Regions from separate parts of the Kitasatospora sp. NPDC058444 genome, predicted to be linked through region 2. Evidence: riboswitches for the same ligand, from Rfam matches in the RefSeq annotation. Region 2 holds a riboswitch; the other holds the start of a gene.
The links. Region 2 has a riboswitch for glycine ahead of gcvP (aminomethyl-transferring glycine dehydrogenase). Riboswitches for the same ligand answer to the same signal wherever they lie in the genome.

Region 1 (4,584 bases), on a different contig from region 2:
GGGTCCAGGCGATCTGGCCGAGGGAACGGCCCTCGATCTTCTTGGCCGGGCTCGCGGCGGCGGGTGCCTCCGGCTCGTTCCCGGCGGTGGTCACGGATGCGGTCATGGTCAGTTGGTCCCCTCGCCGACGGTGGCCGGCCCACGGGTGCCGGTCGCCGGCTTCGGCGGTGCGGCTGCGGACGTGCGGAGGTGCTTAGGAGGAGCGGGTGTTGACGGCAGTGCGTCGTGCACGGGGCACTGCCACCACGCGGGATGGGCGTCGCGTGGGCGGGCTGTCGGCGTGCGCGCTCACCTTTGTGGGGTTCAAGCACGCGCGGTGCGTTGCGCAGAACTCTCTGCCATCCGAACTGGCTTGCGCCAGCCCTGCCAACCGACAGATGCCCAACTGTGATCTGCGTGCATGCACCTCCCGGATCTTCGGCATATACCTCTTCACATGCCTGTAGCCGCCATGTCAAGATGGCCGGGTGACACATCCGGAAATTCGTCCGGAAAGCATCGAAGCCGACTTGATGGACAATCAAGTCGGCTTCGGAGAATGGGTTTTGGGAATCAGCGCCCGGGGTAGCCAGGCCACGGCCGCTGCGGCTGCTGCTGCCAGCCCTGCGCCGGCGGCTGGGTGCCGTACCCGTAGCCCGGCATCGACTGCCCCGGGTACGGCGGCGGGGGCACCGGCGGGTACGGACCGGTCGGCGGGCGGCCCGCCTCCCGGTCGAAGAACGGCCGCGCGTTGGCGCGCATCCACAGCGCCACCGGGTCGTACTCGTCCGACATCGCCACCGTGGACACCGCGAGCCCCTCCGGGGCCACCGCGATCGCGCGCTGCATCAGCGCCCGCACCGCCTCCACCGCCGGCGGCGAACTCTCGTACAGGTCAAGACCGATGGCCAGGTACGGCTCCCCCACCGCGGGCTGCACCCAGGCCCGGCGCAGCGCCCGGACCGCGCGCACCTCGGAGGCCTGCCGCTCCAGCAGCGCGAAGAACGGCTGGGCGTTCAGCTGCGGCTCGCTCAGCTTCAACGGCCCGGCCGGCAGCCGGTCCAGGCCCGCGGCGACCCGCCGCAGGTCCGCCCAGGGCACGCCGACGCCGCCACCGGGCGCGTGCGGGTTGAGCCACAGGCCCCAGCGGGTGCGGTAGAGCGAGGCCGCGATCTCCCGGCCCGAGATGACCTCGTGGGCCCGCGCCCAGCCGGAGGAGGTCAGCTGCTCGGGCGAGGTGACGGCCGGCGCGTAGCCGTGGCCGCTGATCTCCATGTTCCCGTACTGGGCGTCCGGGCTGCCCGGCGTGCCGTGCCACAGCAGCATCCAGACCTGGCCGTCCGCCAGCGCGTGCAGCAGCCGCTCGTACGCGTCGTAGCGCTCCGGCGCGACGTCGCGCAGGGCGCGCTCCAACGCGCCGGGATCAGCTCCCGGGCGCCCGGCCGGTGCCTGGCCCCAGGGCCCCGGCACACCGCCCGCTCCCGTTCCCGCACTCATGCGCCCACCTCGCCGCGCCTCTTTCCCTCAACCCGCCGAGCCCGTCGGCCGTCTGCACGCACCCTATGGGCGCGGCACCGGCCACCGCCACGGCGACGTGCCTTTGATACGAACCCCGCTCAGACCCGCGAATAGAACGGAAGTACCCGGGTGAGCAGCCACTCGACCACCGGGTCGTCGGCGAGGTCGAGCAGTACGAGGTGGACGCCGCCGGGCAGCGGCGCGGTTCCCAGCGCTCGTCCGAGCGCGTCGTTCACCGCGGCCGGGTCGGCCGGCGCCGCCGGGTCCAACTGGACGCCCACGAACATCACGGTCGGCTCGCCCTCGATGCTGGCCAGCGCCCTGCGGGCGGTCAGCACCCCCGGCAGCGCGGACAGTTCGGCTCGACAGGCGGCCAGGAAGTGCTCCGGGTCCTCGCCCGGCACCGGCTCGCGCAGCGCCACCCGGCCGCCGGTCGGCACCGCGGCGTCGTCAGCGGTCGCCCAGCGGTCCTCGCGCGGACCGCGGCGCAGCTCGGCGACCCCCTGCGGCGGCACCGGGAGGCCCACGGCCGCCTCCGGGTTCACCGCGATGCCCACGCCCAGCGGCAGCCCGCGGGCGAACTCCCACACCGGCGCGATCGCGAAGGCCATCCCCGGCGCCTGCCGGAGGAACACCTCCTGCGAGGAGAACACCGGCACGTACGGGTCACCGCCGAGCTCGACGGTCGGCAGGTCCAGCGACTGCCCCTGCGGGTCGGCCCCGGCCGGCAGCGGCACCCACACCTGGCTGCGCGCCAGCACCTCCATCACCCGCGGGGTGGCCCCCGGGTCGCCCAGGGCCGCGGTCAGCACCTGCTCCAGTTCGTTGGCCGGCCAGGAACCGCCCGCCGGCGCCTCCTCCGGTCCGCCCCACCCCTGCTGCTGCTCCACCGGGTACCCCATGCGCCGCCGATTCCGCCCTCTGCCGGTCGGCCGCCCTCTGCTGCGCCGACGCGCAGCAGTCTAGGGCCCCCGGGGCCTCCTCTTTAGGGCTCGTGTTCGGGTGCCGCCCGGGGCCCGTGCCCGGGCGGCGCGCGGTGTGACCGGGTCCCCCCTCCCCTCGCCGTCCCGGACGTGCCATGATGTGCGCGTCCGACGGCATGCGCCGCGGGCCCCCACAACTCCATACCGGCCGCTCGAACCCGCGCGGGAGAGCCCGGAGTGCCGTTCAGGCACAGCCGGCGCCGAAGGAGCAAGTCCTCCCCGGAATCTCTCAGGCACCCCTACCGCACGGGTTAGGCACATCTGGAAAGCGGCGCCCGGCCCTGTCGTGCGCCCACCCACGGTGCAAGCCGTCATGCTGTCCCCCAAGCTGGAAACAGCTGCGGGCGGTGGGCGGTGAAGCTCTCAGGTTCGACGACAGATGGGGAGACCCACGCCGCCGCATGCCCGCGCGCAGGGTCGGCCCCCGAGCGGGTCCGGTCCGGCGCGTGCACCCCTGAGTGCCCCGACCGAGGAGTTCCTGGCCATGTCGTCCCTCCGCCTGACCGCGCTCGACGCGCTGCACCGCGCCCTCGGCGCGACCATGACCGACTTCGCCGGCTGGGACATGCCGCTGCGCTACGGCAGCGAGCGCGAGGAGCACCTCGCGGTCCGCACCAAGGCCGGTCTGTTCGACCTCTCGCACATGGGCGAGATCACCGTCACCGGCCCGCAGGCGGGCGAGATGCTGGACCACGCGCTGGTCGGCTTCGTCTCCGCGCTGGGCGTGCTGCGTGCCCGCTACACCATGATCTGCGCCGAGGACGGCGGCATCCTGGACGACCTGATCGTCTACCGCCTGCGCGAGGACGCCTTCCTGGTCGTCGCCAACGCCTCCAACGCCCAGCTGGTCCTCGACGAGCTGATCGCCCGCGCCAAGGGCTTCGACGCCGTCGTCACCGACGACCGCGACACCTACGCGCTGATCGCCGTCCAGGGCCCGGAGGCCACCGGCATCCTGGCCGAGACCACCGACGCCGACCTGCCCGGCCTGAAGTACTACGCGATCCTCCCGGCCCGGGTGGCCGACCGCGACGTGCTGCTCGCCCGCACCGGCTACACCGGCGAGGACGGCTTCGAGATCTTCTGCCGCCCGGCCGACGCCGAGGCGATCTGGCAGGCGCTGACCACCGCGGGCGAGGGCCGCGGCCTGATCCCGTGCGGCCTGTCCTGCCGCGACACGCTGCGCCTGGAGGCCGGCATGCCGCTGTACGGGCACGAGCTGTCCACCGACCTCACCCCGTTCGACGCCGGCCTGGGCCGGGTCGTCCGCTTCGACAAGACCACCAACGAGGGCGCCTTCATCGGCCGCAAGGCCCTGGAGCAGGCCGCCGCCGCGGCCGAGACCAACCCGCCGAAGGTGCTGGTCGGCCTGGTCTCCGAGGGCAAGCGGGTGCCGCGCGCCGAGTACACCGTGGTCTCCACCGAGGGCGAGCCGATCGGCCGGATCACCTCCGGCGCGCCGTCCCCGACCCTGGGCAAGCCGATCGCGATGGCCTACGTCGACGCCGCCCACGCCGCCCCCGGCACCACCGTCGCGGTGGACGTGCGCGGCAAGCACGAGCCCGTCCAGGTCGTGGCGCTGCCGTTCTACAAGCGCGCCCGCTGACCCTCCGCCGAGGCCCCGGTTTTCCCGTTCACGCACGTCGCGGCCGTCCGCGCGGCGGCCCGCTTCGTCGTACCCGCTTCCCATCCTGGAGAATGACGCCATGAGCAACCCCCAGCACCTGCAGTACACCAAGGAGCACGAGTGGCTGACGGCCGCCGAGGACGGCGTGTCCACGGTCGGCATCACGGAGCACGCCGCCACCGCGCTCGGTGACATCGTCTACGTGCAGCTGCCCGAGGTCGGCGACACCGTGACCGCCGGCGAGACCTGTGGCGAGCTGGAGTCCACCAAGTCGGTCAGCGACCTGTTCTCCCCGGTGACCGGCGAGGTCGTCGAGATCAACCAGGACGTCCTGGACGACAACGCCCTGGTCAACAGCGCCCCGTTCGAGGGCGGCTGGCTGTTCAAGGTGCGCGTCGAGGCCACCGACGAGCTGCTCAGCGCCGCCGAGTACGACGCGCTCATCAACCCCCAGGGCTGAGCCCCGACAGGACGGGC
Region 2 (4,584 bases):
AGGATCGGAACGACCGCGGTCTGCACCACGCTGAACGACAGCATCGCCAGGATGAGGGCCGGCAGGACCCGGGCGCTGCTCTGCTTCTCGGCCGCGGTGGTGGGCTGTGGTGCCTCACTCACGGTTGCTTCCTCCCGTACATAGTGAATGAACTGAAGTAACCATGCAGGGGGATACTTCAGAGTGTCAAATATCGAGTGGTTAAGCTTTGGCAAAGGCGAATGGTCGGGTGCGCGACAAGTGCTGGTCGAGCGCACGACAAGGGCCCCGGACGGCGTCCGGGGCCCTTCGCGTCGGGGCGTTGTCGCCGCTGTCAGACGAGTGGCCGCAGGCCGACGGCGTGGGGAGCGTCGTGGGACGAGGTGGCGGGCGGCGCGGAGGCGGAGGCCGGGGAGGCCGGGGCCGCGGCCGGAGACTGGGGCTGGGTGGCGGTGGTGTCGTGGACCTCGACGTTCTCGCGGCGGAGTTCCTCCCGGATCACCTCCTCGGTCGTGTACCGCTCGACGACCAGACGGACCCGCTCGATGGGGGCCAGGTACTTGCGGACCACCGGGCGTTCCTCACGGAGAGTGACCTCCTCGACGGCCTCGGCGATCTCCTTCTCGCTGAGCGTGGCGCGCTCGGCGTCGCTGATCGGCGTCCGCTCGACCCGGACGCGTTCGCGGACCACCGGGACGCGGCGCTCGAACTGCTCGGTCGTCACGTACTTGCGCAGCTTCGCGGTGCCGAGGGTGTGCCACTCGGTGGTGATCTCCAGCCGCTCCTCGCGGCAGGTGATCTCGACCGGGCTGCTGGGGGCGGACGAGGGAGCGCCGGTGTGCGTGGGGGCGGTCGTGGTGGTCGACGCCGGGGTGGGGGTGGGCTGCGGCTTCGGCTCCACGACGGGTGCGGTGGTGGAGGCGGCGGGCGCGGTGGCGATGGACGCGGTGGTGATGGGCGGGGCGGAGACGGGTGGGGCGGAGGAGACCGGAGGCGCGGCGGAGGTGTGCGCGGCCGGCGGGGAGTCGACGGGGGTGGCGGGGGTGGCGGGGGTGCCGGTTGTGACGGGGGTGCTGAGGGTCCGCATGTCGGCCTCCGGGGCGGTCCTGGCGGTTTCGGCGATGGTGGGGGCGGCGGCGGCGGGGGCGGCGGCAGCGGGGGTTCGGGCCGGCGGGGGCTCGGGGAGCCGCTCGGAGGAGCGCTCGGGGGTCCGCTCCGGCGTGTGGAAGGTGAGCGACTTGGCCGGGGCCGCCGCGGCCGTCGTGGCGGCGGCCGCCGCCGTGGTGCCGAAGTCGAGGTCGGGCTGCTTGGCCCGGCTTCCGTTCTCGCCGTTCGGGCGGCTGTCCATCGGGGTGTCGAGCCCGTAGTAGCGGTAGAGCTGGAGCTCCTGGGCGGGGGACAGGTGCTGGCCGACGCCGAAGTCCGGTGACTCCTTCACCAGCGACTTGTCGTACGGCACCCGGAGCTCGTCGCCGGCGAACTCGCTCGTGGTCAGCGGGACGAAGGCGTCCCGGCCGAAGATGCCCGTCCGGACCGCGGCCCACTCGGGCCGACCGGTGGCATCGTCCAGGTAGACCTCGTCGACCGTGCCGATCTTGTCTCCGTTGCGGTCGACGGCCTTGTGGCCGATGAGGTCCCGGGGGTCGATGTCGGTCTGCACTTCTTTCCTCCCGCGTGCTGAACCTGCGGAACTCCCGCAGGAAGGCGGCCGGAGCACCCGATTCCGTCCGCCACTTCACACCAAAAGCCATGAATCGGACGTGCGCGACCCGAGTGCGCCGTCCGGGGTTCGCGCTGGACCGTCCGGGGGACGCGCGTAGACCTCACGCGTAGACCTCAACTGACCTGATGCACCCGTGATCGGGGGGCCTCCCGCTGGTACCCTGGGCGGCGACCGCAGAGCCCGCTCGGGAGAGTCTCCGACCGCGAAAACCGCTGGTCGGAGCGCCGAAGGAGCAACTCCTCCCCGGAATCTCTCAGGCATCCGTACCGTGTGGGGTAGGTCACTCTGGAAAGCAGGGCAGGAGCGTCGGCACGGGAGCCGGCGATCACCACCCTCACCGACGGTGCAAGCCGGCGGAGCGCCCACAGCGCCCCGTGCGGGTGAAGCTCTCAGGTCCCGATGACAGAGGGGGAGGCCTGTCGGGTCCGCCCGCCCCGGCTCGTCCGCTGCTCGCAGCGGCGAAGGCCGGCCGGCGTGCGTACCCCCGCCGGTCCGTGACCAGGAGGCCTCGACCACCATGAACGCCCAGCCGAACGCGGGACGCCCCACCGGCGCCTCGACCCTCACCGAGCTTGAGCTGGCCAGCCCCTTCGAGAACCGCCACATCGGCCCCGACGCCGCCGCACAGGAGAAGATGCTGGCGTCCGTCGGCTACGGCTCGCTGGACGAGCTCGCCGGCACCGCCGTGCCCGAGGCGATCCGCTCCATCACCGCCCTGGACCTGCCCGCCGGCCGGACCGAGGCCCAGGTCCTCGCCGAGCTGCGCGAGCTGGCCGGCCGCAACCAGGTGCTCCAGCCGATGATCGGCCTGGGCTACTACGGCACCTTCACCCCGCCGGTGATCCTGCGCAACGTCATGGAGAACCCGGCCTGGTACACCGCCTACACCCCGTACCAGCCGGAGATCTCGCAGGGCCGCCTGGAGGCCCTGCTGAACTTCCAGACCCTGGTCTCCGACCTGACCGGCCTGCCGACCTCCGGCTCCTCGCTGCTGGACGAGGGCACCGCGGCCGCCGAGGCGATGGCGCTGGCCCGCCGCGTCACCAAGGTCAAGGGCGGCGTCTTCCTGGTCGACGCCGAGACCCTGCCGCAGACCGTCGCGGTGATCAACACCCGCGCCGTGCCGACCGGCGTCGAGGTGGTCGTCGCCGACCTGTCCGAGGGCATCCCGGCCGAGATCGCCGAGCGCGGCGTCTTCGGCGTGCTGCTCCAGTACCCGGGCGCCACCGGCGTCGTCCGCGACCTCGCCCCGGTGATCGAGCAGGCGCACGGCCTGGGCGCGATCGTCGCCGTCGCCGCCGACCTGCTCGCGCTGACCCTGCTCAAGTCCCCGGCCTCGCTGGGCGCCGACATCGCCTGCGGCACCTCGCAGCGCTTCGGCGTGCCGATGGGCTTCGGCGGCCCGCACGCCGGCTACCTGTCGGTGCGCGCCGAGTACGCCCGCTCGCTGCCCGGCCGCCTGGTCGGCGTCTCCATCGACGCCGACGGCAACCGCGCCTACCGCCTGGCGCTGCAGACCCGCGAGCAGCACATCCGCCGCGAGAAGGCCACCAGCAACATCTGCACCGCCCAGGTGCTGCTCGCCGTGATGGCCTCGATGTACGCCGTCTACCACGGCCCGGACGGCCTGGCCGACATCGCCCGCCGCACCCACCGCTACGCCGCCGCCCTCGCCGAGGGCCTGCGGGCCGGCGGCGTCGAGCTGCTGCACGGCGAGTTCTTCGACACCGTCACCGCCGTCGTCCCGGGCCGCGCCGCCGAGATCGCCGCCGCCGCCCGCGCCAACGGCATCAACGTCCACCAGGACGGCGCGGACCGCATCTCCGTCTCCACCGACGAGACCACCACCCGCGAGCACCTGGCCGGTGTCTGGGCCGCGTTCGGCGTCCCCGCCGTCGAGGTCGCCGAGGCCGCCGACGCGCTGCCCGCCGCGCTGCTGCGCGAGGACGAGTACCTGACCCACCCGGTCTTCCACAGCCACCGCTCGGAGACCGCCATGCTGCGCTACCTGCGCCGCCTGTCGGACCGGGACTACGCGCTGGACCGCGGCATGATCCCGCTGGGCTCCTGCACCATGAAGCTCAACGCGACCACCGAGATGGAGGCGGTGACCTGGCCCGAGTTCGGCCAGCTGCACCCCTTCGCCCCGATCGACCAGGCCCAGGGCTACCTGACCCTGATCCGCCAGCTGGAGCAGCAGCTGGTCGAGGTGACCGGCTACGACGCCGTGTCGATCCAGCCGAACGCGGGCTCGCAGGGCGAGTTCGCCGGCCTGCTGGCCGTGCGCGCCTACCACCACGCCAACGGCGACACCCAGCGCGACGTCTGCCTGATCCCGTCCTCGGCGCACGGCACCAACGCGGCCTCCGCGGTGATGGCCGGCATGCGCGTGGTCGTGGTGAAGACCCTGGTCGACGGCGACGTGGACGTCGAGGACCTGAAGGCCAAGATCGAGCAGCACCGCGACAACCTCGCCGTGCTGATGGTCACCTACCCGTCCACCCACGGCGTGTACGAGACCCAGATCACCGACATCTGCGCCCTGGTGCACGAGGCCGGCGGCCAGGTCTACGTGGACGGCGCCAACCTGAACGCCCTGGTCGGCCTCGCCAAGCCGGGCAAGTTCGGCGCGGACGTCTCGCACCTGAACCTGCACAAGACCTTCTGCATCCCGCACGGCGGTGGCGGCCCGGGCGTCGGCCCGGTCGCGGTGCGCGCCCACCTGGCGCCGTACCTGCCGAACCACCCGCTGCAGTCGGAGGCCGGCCCGGCCACCGGTGTGGGCCCGATCTCGGCCGCGCCGTGGGGCTCGGCGGCCATCCTGCCGATCTCCTGGGCGTACGTCCGGCTGATGGGCGGCGAGGGCCTCAAGCGCGCGACCC

Region 1: linked by a shared signal. The riboswitch ahead of gcvT (glycine cleavage system aminomethyltransferase GcvT) and the one ahead of gcvP (aminomethyl-transferring glycine dehydrogenase) in region 2 are both predicted to bind glycine.

Annotation. Positions count from the first base shown of each region.
Region 1 covers NZ_JBHXLL010000055.1:7,640-12,223, reverse strand. The annotation lists gene ACFWP2_RS35365 (ABC transporter permease) at 1-106, opposite strand, end outside; gene ACFWP2_RS35360 (enhanced serine sensitivity protein SseB C-terminal domain-containing protein) at 553-1,476, opposite strand; gene ACFWP2_RS35355 (enhanced serine sensitivity protein SseB C-terminal domain-containing protein) at 1,596-2,399, opposite strand; glycine riboswitch at 2,634-2,735, shown strand; gene gcvT (glycine cleavage system aminomethyltransferase GcvT) at 2,965-4,086, shown strand; gene gcvH (glycine cleavage system protein GcvH) at 4,187-4,567, shown strand.
Region 2 covers NZ_JBHXLL010000005.1:336,649-341,232, reverse strand. The annotation lists gene ACFWP2_RS09030 (MFS transporter) at 1-122, opposite strand, end outside; partial or broken gene ACFWP2_RS09025 (DUF2382 domain-containing protein) at 314-766, opposite strand; partial or broken gene ACFWP2_RS09020 (PRC-barrel domain-containing protein) at 1,256-1,639, opposite strand; glycine riboswitch at 1,878-1,981, shown strand; gene gcvP (aminomethyl-transferring glycine dehydrogenase) at 2,220-4,584, shown strand, end outside.